One region of the Pseudomonas lalucatii genome, then DNA from elsewhere that is predicted to be linked to it. Evidence: predicted binding sites of a transcription regulator. Region 1 holds the regulator's gene; the other holds the start of a gene.
What was found. Region 1 encodes FliA, which starts transcription of late flagellar genes. Its sites were predicted from a motif close to CTAAAGTTTNNNNNNNNNNNGCCGNTAA; they were not measured.

Region 1 (5,030 bases):
GTGCAGCTGATCGAGCAGGGCCTCGAACTCGTCGTCGCTGATCTCGTCCGCGCCTGCGCCACCGGGTTTCGCCTCGTCCACGGCCGGAGCAGAACCGGCCAGCGCCGCAGGGGGGGCGGGCGGCACGAACTGGCCCTTGCCATGCAACTGGTCGAGCAGCGCCTCGAACTCGTCGTCGCTGATCTCGTCGGGCGTTGCGGCAGATGCGACGGCGGCGGCACCTACCGCCGCAGCCAGCGGCACCGGCTCGCTGGCGCTGGCGGCCACGAACTGGCCCTTGCCATGCAGCTGGTCGAGCAGCGCCTCGAACTCGTCGTCGGTGATCTCGTCCGCGCCGGCAGCCGCCTCGGCGGCTCCGGCCTGGGCGTCGGCCGGCGCCTCGTGCAGGGCGTCGAGCAGCTGCTCGAACTCGCTGTCGGTGATGTCGCCAGGCCCTGCCGCGGCCTGCGCCGCCTTCTCGAGCGGTGCCTGCGCGGCGGCGTCCGGCGTTGGCGGCGCCTCGGCGCCGGCCGGTTCGGCCAGCCGCGACAGGGCCGCCAGCAGTTCCTGGCTGGCGGGGGTCAGCTCGACCCGTTCGCGCACCTGGCTGAACATGCCATTGACCGCATCCAGCGCTTCCAGCACCACATCCATCAACTCGGCGTCGACCCGGCGCTCGCCCTTGCGCAGGATATCGAAGACGTTCTCCGCGATATGGCAGCACTCCACCAGTTCGTTCAGCTGGAGGAAGCCCGCTCCGCCCTTGACCGTGTGAAAACCACGGAAAATCGCGTTGAGCAGGCTCATATCGTCCGGGCGGCTCTCTAGCTCGACCAACTGCTCGGACAGTTGCTCGAGAATCTCGCCGGCCTCTACCAGGAAGTCCTGGAGAATCTCTTCATCGGCGCCGAAGCTCATAAACGTGCTCCTAAAAACCTAGGCTGGATAGCAGATCGTCGACATCATCCTGGCTGGAGGCGACGTCTTCACGCTTATCGGCATTAATCTGCGGACCTTCACCATGGGAAGGCTCTTTTTGTTTGACCTGCTCGGCACGTAGCGCCTGGTGGTCGTGCTGGATACCGGCGAACTGGTCGACCTGACTGGCCATCAGCACCAGCTTGAGCAGGTTGTTCTCCACCTCGGTGACCAGCTGGGTGACACGCTTGATCACCTGGCCGGTCAGGTCCTGATAGTCCTGGGCGAGCAGGATGTCGTTGAGGTTCGCGGACAGCTTGGCGCCATCGCGCTCGCTGCGGGCGAGGAACAGCTCGATGCGCTTGGCCAGCTCGCGGAAGCCGTCGGCGCCCATCTCCCGGCGCATGAAGCGTCCCCAGTCGGCACTCAGGCTCTGCGCCTCGCTACCCAGGTCGTTGACCAGCGGCGCGCTCTGCTCGACCAGGTCCATGGTCCGGTTTGCCGCCTTCTCGGTCATCGTCACCACATAGTTCAGGCGTTCGGTGGCATCGGTGATCTGCGAGACTTCCTGGGCATGCGGCACCCGCGGGTCGAGCTGGAAGTTGACGATGGCGTTGTGCAACTCGCGCGTCAGCTTGCCGACTTCGTGGTACAGGCCACGGTCGCGGGTCTTGTTGAGTTCGTTGATCAGCTGCACCGCTTCGCCAAAGTTGCCCTGATCCAGGCTGTCGACCAACTGGCGCGCGTTTAACTTCAGGGTCGACTCGAGGTCGTCCTGCGGGGAATCTTCGTGTTCCATAGCACCCTCGCGGCAGACATCAGCCGTTGACCCGCTCGAAAATCTTCTCGATCTTTTCTTTCAGCACCTGGGCCGTGAACGGCTTGACCACGTAACCGTTCACCCCGGCCTGGGCGGCCTCGATGATCTGGTCACGCTTGGCCTCGGCGGTCACCATCAGCACCGGCAGGTGCTTGAGGCGCTCGTCCGCACGCACCGCGCGCAGCAGGTCGATGCCGGTCATGCCCGGCATGTTCCAGTCGGTCACCAGAAAGTCGAAGCTGCCGCTGTGCAGCATCGGCAGCGCGGTGGTGCCGTCGTCCGCCTCCGCGGTATTGGTGAACCCCAGATCACGCAGGAGGTTCTTGATGATCCGTCGCATCGTTGAAAAGTCATCAACGATGAGGATTTTCATGTTCTTGTCCAAGTCGACCTCCGTACAGTCCCAAACGCAGCCAGCCCCTGGCTACGCCCTTAATCGTGAAACCGGCCTGACTGGCCGCCGTAAAACCACTGCATTGCGCCGCGCTTCCCAGCAACCCGCCTCTCAACTACCCAGCGCGTCAGCGCGCACGCCACTCGCTCAGGCGCGCACGCAGTCGGGCGGCGCACTGGCTGTGAATCTGGCTGACCCGCGACTCGCTGACCCCCAGCACCTCGCCGATCTCCTTGAGATTCAGCTCTTCGTCGTAATACAGCGCCAACACCAGCCGCTCACGCTCCGGCAGGTTGGCGATGGCATCGGCCAGCGCCGCCTGGAAGCGCTCATCCTCAAGATCACGAGAAGGTTCCTGCTGAGTGGCATTGGCGTCTTCGCTCAGCCCGCCGTGCTCGCCGTCCTGCAGCAGGTCGTCGAAGCTGAACAGGCGGCTGCCCAAAGTGTCGCCAAGAATGCCGTAGTAATCTTCGAGACTCAATTGGAGTTCGGCCGCGACCTCGTGATCTTTAGCGTCACGACCGGTTCTGGCCTCAATTGCCCGGATCGCATCGCTGACCATGCGGCTGTTGCGGTGTACCGAGCGCGGCGCCCAGTCGCCCTTGCGCACCTCGTCGAGCATGGCGCCGCGAATGCGGATGCCGGCAAAGGTCTCGAAGCTGGCACCCTTGCTGGAGTCGTATTTCTTCGAGGCTTCGAGCAAGCCGATCATGCCGGCCTGGATCAGGTCGTCCACCTGCACGCTGGCCGGCAGGCGCGCCAGCAGGTGGTAGGCGATGCGCTTGACCAGGGGGGCATAGCGCTCGATCAGCTGATACTGGGAATCCTGCCCTTGCGCCTTGCTATACATACGAAGTCCAGAGGCTGCTGTCATACCGCCGAGTCCGCGGTCGGTTGCTGCACCAGGCGCTCGACGAAGAACTCCAGGTGACCGCGCGGGTTGGCCGGCAACGGCCAGGCATCGACCTTCTGCGCGATCGCCTTGAACGCCAGCGCGCACTTGGAGCGCGGAAATGCTTCATAGACCGCACGCTGCTTCTGCACGGCCTTGCGCACCGACTCGTCGTAGGGCACCGCGCCGACATACTGCAGCGCGACGTCGAGGAAGCGATCGGTGACCTTGGTCAGTTTGGCAAAGAGATTGCGTCCTTCCTGCGGACTGTGGGCCATATTGGCCAGCACGCGGAAACGGCTCATGCCGTAGTCGCGGTTGAGCAGCTTGATCAGCGCATAGGCATCGGTGATCGAGGTCGGCTCGTCGCAGACCACCACCAGCACCTCCTGGGCGGCGCGCACGAAACTGACCACCGAGTCGCCGATGCCGGCGGCCGTGTCAATGATCAGCACGTCGAGGTTCTCGCTGATGTCGCTGAAGGCCTGGATCAGGCCGGCATGCTGCATGGGCGAGAGCTGCACCATGCTCTGCGTGCCCGAGGCGGCCGGGACGATGCGGATGCCGCCGGGCCCCTGCAGGATCACATCGCGCAGGTCGCACTCGCCGCTGACCACATCGGCCAGGGTGCGCTTGGCGGTCAGGCCGAGCAGGACGTCGATGTTGGCCAGCCCCAGGTCGGCGTCCATCAACATGACCCGCCGGCCGACATCGGCCAGGGCCAGGGCCAGATTCACCGACACATTGGTCTTGCCGACGCCACCCTTGCCGCCGGTCACCGCGATCACCTGTACGGGATGCATACCCATGTTATCTACACACCTTGTCTAACGTCGACTGGAGCCACTTGGCTAAGCGTACCCCGCCTGTCCGACACGAGGCCAACCGGCACCCCATGCCACTGAGTCATCACCGCCGCCTCATCAACCGGCGCGACGCGCCGGCTGCTGATAGAGGCCGGCGAACAGCTCGGCCATCGTTTCCTCGCTGGGGTCTTCCGCGGCCTGCAGGCCCACGGCCCGGCTCACCAGCTGATGGCTGCGCGGCACCTGCAGGTCATCCGGAATGCGCGGGCCATCGGCCACATAGGCTACCGGCAGGCGCTGGCCGATAGCCAGCCCCATGACCTCGCCCAGGCTGGCGGCCTCGTCCAGCTTGGTCAGAATGCAGCCGCTCAGGCCGCAACGCCTGTAGCTATGGTAGGCGGCCTTGAGCACCTGGCTCTGGCTGGTAGCGGCCATGACCAGGTAGTTTCTGGACTTGATGCCGCGGCTGGCCAGGGCTTCCAGTTGCATGCGCAGGGCCGGGTCGTTGGCCGGCAGGCCGGCCGTGTCGATCAGCACCACGCGTTTCTTCGCCAGGGGCGCCAGGGCCTGGGTCAAGGACTGCCCGGGATCGACCAGGGTCACCGGCACGCCGAGGATACGGCCGAGGGTCTTGACCTGCTCCTGGGCGCCGATGCGATAGCTGTCCAGGCTGACCAGGGCGATGCCCTGGGCGCCGTACTTGAGCACGTAGCGCGCCGCCAGCTTGGCCAGGGTGGTGGTCTTGCCCATGCCGGCGGGGCCGACCAGGGCGATCACCCCACCCTCCTCCAGCGGCTCCTGCTTCGGCGTCTGGATCGCATGGGCCAGGTGCGCCAGCAGCATGCGCCAGGCCTGGCGCGGCTCGGCGACATTGGCCACGCGCTCGAGCAGCACCCGCGCCAGCTCGGCAGGCAGGCCCATGCGCTGCAGGCGACGCCAGAGGTTGGCCTGCTGCGGCCGGCGGCTCTGCATCTGGCCCCAGGCGATAGAGCCGAGCTGGACCTCGATCAGTTCGCGCAGGCCGTGCAACTCGGAGCGCATGGCATCGAGGGCCTGGTTATCGCTGCTCGCCTGGCGCGGCGCCTGGGGCTTGGCCAGGACCGCGGCCAGGCTGTCGGCGGGCATGTTCGGCTGCGCGCCAAACAGTTGGCGATCCTTGCCCTCGTCGGCTTGCGCCCGGGTGGTCAGTTCGGCCTGAGCCGAGGCGATGCGCGACTGGGT
Region 2 (5,030 bases), on a different contig from region 1:
GGTCTCGACGTCCACGACCACCGGCAGGTAGCCGCGAAAGCGCGCCGCCATGGGGTGGCGCGCGGCGGACGGGGTGCTGCTCTCGATTTCGTCGTCGTACAGGTCTTCGCTCACGCCTGCTCCTCCAGTACGCGCCAGCGCAGGGTCTCGCCGGCGCGCAGGGGAATCACGGTCTGCTCGCCGAAGGGTAGGCTGGCCGGGGCGCGCCACTCCTCGCGGACCAGGGTAATGGTCTCGCTATTGCGCGGCAGGCCGTAGAAGTCGGGACCATGCTGGCTGGCGAAGCCTTCCAGCTGGTCCAGCGCGTTGCGCTGCTCGAAGGCCTCGGCATACAGCTCGAGGGCGGCATAGGCGGTGTAGCAACCGGCACAGCCGCAGGCGGCTTCCTTGGCGTGCTTGGCGTGGGGCGCCGAGTCGGTGCCGAGGAAGAACTTGCTGCTGCCGCTGGTGGCGGCATCGAGCAGGGCCTCCTGATGCACGTTGCGCTTGAGGATCGGCAGGCAATAGAAGTGCGGGCGGATGCCGCCAACCAGCATGTGATTGCGGTTGTACAGCAGGTGGTGGGCGGTGATGGTGGCGCCGACGTTGGCCGAGGCGGCCTCGACGAACTGCACGGCATCGCGGGTGGTGATGTGCTCGAACACCACCTTCAGCCCGGGGAAGCGCTCGACCACGCGGCTCAGGTGCTCGTCGATGAAGGCCTTCTCGCGGTCGAACACGTCGATCTCGCTGCGCGTCACCTCGCCGTGGACCAGCAGCGGCAGGCCGACCTCGGCCATGGCTTCCAGGGCCGGGAAGATCTTGTCGATGCTGGTCACGCCGGAGTCGGAGTTGGTGGTGGCGCCGGCCGGGTACAGCTTGGCCGCGTGGACGAAGCCAGAGGCCTTGGCCGCACGCACGTCCGCGGGGCTGGTCAGGTCGGTGAGGTAGAGCACCATCAGCGGCTCGAAGCGGCTGCCGGCCGGCCGCGCGGCGAGGATGCGCTGGCGGTAGGCCTCGGCTTCGCCGGTGTTGCGCACCGGCGGTACCAGGTTCGGCATGATGATGGCGCGGGCGAAGGTGCGCGCGACATCGGCGACGGTGTGCGGCAGTACGGCACCGTCGCGCAGGTGGATGTGCCAGTCGTCGGGACGCAGCAGGGTGAGGCGGTCGGTCATGGGGGGCTTCCGGGCGGGCAAAACGTGGTTGGAATGCTACCGGAAAAGCCCCGCCAGGGCACGTCGGGCCGATGCCTGGGGCGCTGCCGGACAACGCCCGGGCTTAAGTTTTCCGGCAGGCCACCGATACCCCGGTTGAACTCCGTAATTCCCCGTGGAGCCCGCCGTGCGTCAGTCCCGCCTCAGCCCGTTCGGTCTGCCCAGCCTGCTCGTCGGCATGCTCGTCAGCCTGTCGTTCGCCCCGCCTGCCGCGGCCATCAGCTTCCAGACCCGCCTGGAAAAGGTCGAGTGGCTGGTGGACGGCGACCAGTTCGAGTGCCGTCTGTCGCAGCCCATCACCGACTTCGGCGCCGGCCAGTTCGTCCGCCGCGCCGGTGAACAGGCGACCTTCCGCCTGCAGGTGCGCGAACGCTGGCTGGGCCGTGGAACCGCCACCCTGTTGGCCGCGGCGGCGCCCTGGCAGCCGGGACGCGGCGATATCAACCTGGGCGCGGTCAGCGTTGGCAGCGGCGAGGTGCCCTTGAGCAGTTCGCAGTACCAGGCCGGGCGCCTGCTCACCGGCCTGCTCGAGGGCCGCAGCCCGCTGGTGCGCCATCGCACCCTGCAGGGCGGCGAGCGCCTCGAGGTGCGCCTGCTGCCGGTCAAGTTCCGCAAGGCCTACGAGGACTACCTGGCCTGCACCGCCAAGCTGCTGCCGGTCAACTTCGAGCAGGTGCGCCAGAGCCAGGTCGGCTTTCCCGGCGGCGGCGTCGACCTGGAGCCGTTGGCCCAGGCCAAGCTGGACATCATCCTGAGCTTTCTCAAGGCCGATCCCAGCGTCAATCGCATCCAGCTCGACGGCCATGCCGACAACAGCGGCAACCGCCTGACCAACCGCGACCTGTCGCGCCGTCGGGCCCTGGCGGTGCAGCGGTACCTCGAGGCCAATGGTGTGCCGGCGGAGCAGATCAGCCTGCGTTTCCACGGCGAGCGCTATCCGCTGGTGCCCAACAGCAGCGCGGCCAACCGGGCGAAGAACCGGCGGGTCGGCATACGCCTGGAGCGGGTGGCACCGCCACCGGCGGTGGAGGCCGCGCCGGAAACTGCCGCGCCGGCACCCGCGGCCGGCTCCTGAGTGCCCGGCAGGCGTCGCACGCCTGCAAGAAGCTGTCGCTTCATCGTCACAAGCTGTCGCGCCCCTGTAAATTGACCGTCAGGGTCAGTAGAATCACGGGTTTTCCCGAACAACCCCGTGGAGTTGATTGGCATGGCCGACGTAAACAAGGTAGTCCTGGCGTATTCCGGTGGCCTGGACACTTCGGTGATCCTCAAGTGGCTGCAAGATACCTATAACTGCGAAGTGGTGACCTTCACCGCGGACCTCGGCCAGGGGGAAGAAGTCGAGCCGGCGCGCGCCAAGGCCCAGGCCATGGGCGTCAAGGAAATCTACATCGACGACCTGCGCGAAGAATTCGTGCGTGACTTCGTCTACCCGATGTTCCGTGCCAACACCGTCTACGAGGGCGAGTACCTGCTCGGCACCTCCATCGCCCGCCCGCTGATCGCCAAGCGCCTGATCGAGATCGCCAACGAGACCGGCGCCGACGCCATCTCCCATGGCGCCACCGGCAAGGGCAACGACCAGGTGCGTTTCGAGCTGGGCGCCTATGCCCTCAAGCCGGGCGTCAAGGTGATCGCCCCCTGGCGCGAGTGGGACCTGATGTCCCGCGAGAAGCTGATGGACTACGCCGCGAAGCACGAGATCCCGATCGAGCGCCACGGCAAGAAGAAGTCGCCGTACTCCATGGATGCCAACCTGCTGCACATCTCCTACGAGGGCGGCGTGCTGGAAGACACCTGGACCGAGCACGAAGAAGACATGTGGCGTTGGACCAAGTCGCCGGAAGCGGCGCCGGACACCCCGACCTACATCGAGCTGACCTACCGCGCCGGCGACATCGTCGCCATCGACGGCAAGGACTTGACCCCGGCCACCGTGCTGGCCGAGCTGAACCGCATCGGCGGCGAGAACGGCATCGGCCGTCTGGACATCGTCGAGAACCGCTTCGTCGGCATGAAGTCGCGCGGCTGCTACGAGACCCCCGGCGGCACCATCATGCTCAAGGCCCACCGCGCCATCGAGTCGATCACCCTGGACCGCGAAGTGGCCCACCTGAAAGACGAGCTGATGCCCAAGTACGCCAGCCTGATCTACAACGGCTTCTGGTGGAGCCCGGAGCGCGTCATGCTGCAGCAGATGATCGACGCCTCCCAGGCCAACGTGAACGGCGTGGTGCGCCTGAAACTGTACAAGGGCAATGTCGTGGTGGTCGGCCGCAAGTCCGACGAGTCGCTGTTCGACGCCAACATCGCCACCTTCGAGGACGATGCCGGCGCCTACAATCAGCAGGACGCGGCGGGCTTCATCAAGCTCAACGCGCTGCGCATGCGCATTGCCGCGAACAAGGGGCGTAATCTGCTGTAACGGCAGTCGCCCCGCGGCCTGCCATGGCCTGACGTCAAACGACCCCGGCCCATGCCGGGGTCGTGCTTTCTACGCCGCCACAAGCGGCTTGCAAGGAGGAACAACCGATGAGATTGCTGCATACCATGCTGCGCGTCGGCGACCTGGACAAGTCCATCGCCTTCTATACCGAGGTGCTGGGCATGACCCTGTTGCGCCGCAAGGACTATCCGGAAGGACAGTTCACCCTGGCCTTCGTCGGCTACGGCGACGAGGCGCACAACAGCGTGATCGAGCTGACCCACAACTGGGGAGTGGACAGCTACGAGCCGGGCACCGGATACGGCCATATCGCCCTGGAGGTGGCCGATGTCTACAAGGCCTGCGAGGACATCCGCGCCCGCGGCGGCCATATCGCCCGCGAGCCGGGGCCGATGAAGCACGGTAGCAGCATCCTGGCCTTCGTCGAGGACCCGGACGGCTACAAGATCGAGCTGCTGTCGCCGTCGCGCAACGATTGAGCCGCCAGTCGGTCGAAAAATGAAAAAGCCCCGCTCAGGCGGGGCTTCTTTTTTGTGCGGCAGATGACGGCTAGAGGTCGAAATCGTACTCCGCCAGCTGCTTGTGCAGACGTCGTTCCTCGAGGAAGTTGTCGATGATGCGCCGCTTGGTCAGGTTGGTCTTGGCTACCTCGACGGGGGCTTCGGCATCGTCCGAATCTTCTGCGACGAAATCGTCGTCGAGCTCGAGGTCTTCTTTGGCAGTGCTCATGGGCTTTCACTCCAGCTTGGCTACGGGGGGCCATTTGCGCACCTTATAGCGGCAAAACCGGGGCGGGTAAAAAAGATTTTTTCAATCAGCGGGGCGACATTTCCACTGAAAGATCAATCATCGGAGGTCTTGTGCTTGTACTCGCACAGGTCCTCGATGCGGCAGCTGCCGCAACGCGGCTTGCGCGCCTGGCAGACGTAGCGGCCGTGCAGGATCAGCCAGTGGTGGGCGTCCAGCAGAAACTCCCTGGGCACGAACTTCAGCAGCTTCTTCTCCACCTCCAGCACGGTCTTGCCGGGGGCGATGCCGGTGCGGTTGCTGACGCGGAAGATATGCGTGTCCACGGCCATCGCCGGTTGGCGAAAGGCGGTGTTGAGCACCACGTTGGCGGTCTTGCGGCCGACGCCCGGCAGGGCCTCGAGGGCCTCGCGGCTGTCCGGCACCTGGCCGCCGTGCCGCTCGACGAGCAGGCGGCAAGTCTCGATGACGTTCTTCGCCTTGCTGTTGTACAGGCCGATGGTCTTGATGTACTCGGAAAGGCCCTCGACACCCAGGGCATGCATCGCCTCCGGGGTGTTGGCCACCGGGAACAGCCTGGCGGTGGCCTTGTTGACCCCGACGTCGGTGGCCTGGGCCGAGAGGATCACCGCAATCAGCAG

Region 2: I0D00_RS05730 (flagellar protein MotY) is a predicted target of FliA. The motif match lies at 1,260-1,287, and genes of this name have one in related genera.

The regions. Positions count from the first base shown of each region.
Region 1 is NZ_JADPMV010000002.1:158,951-163,980, forward strand. It holds gene I0D00_RS14005 (chemotaxis protein CheA) at 1-897, opposite strand, end outside; gene I0D00_RS14010 (protein phosphatase CheZ) at 908-1,696, opposite strand; gene I0D00_RS14015 (chemotaxis response regulator CheY) at 1,716-2,090, opposite strand; gene fliA (RNA polymerase sigma factor FliA) at 2,239-2,985, opposite strand; gene fleN (MinD/ParA family protein) at 2,982-3,812, opposite strand; gene flhF (flagellar biosynthesis GTPase FlhF) at 3,927-5,030, opposite strand, start outside.
Region 2 is NZ_JADPMV010000001.1:1,265,588-1,270,617, reverse strand. It holds gene rnt (ribonuclease T) at 1-114, opposite strand, end outside; gene pyrC (dihydroorotase) at 111-1,157, opposite strand; gene I0D00_RS05730 (flagellar protein MotY) at 1,375-2,271, shown strand; gene I0D00_RS05725 (argininosuccinate synthase) at 2,404-3,621, shown strand; gene gloA (lactoylglutathione lyase) at 3,729-4,121, shown strand; gene I0D00_RS05715 (PA3496 family putative envelope integrity protein) at 4,192-4,371, opposite strand; gene nth (endonuclease III) at 4,485-5,030, opposite strand, start outside.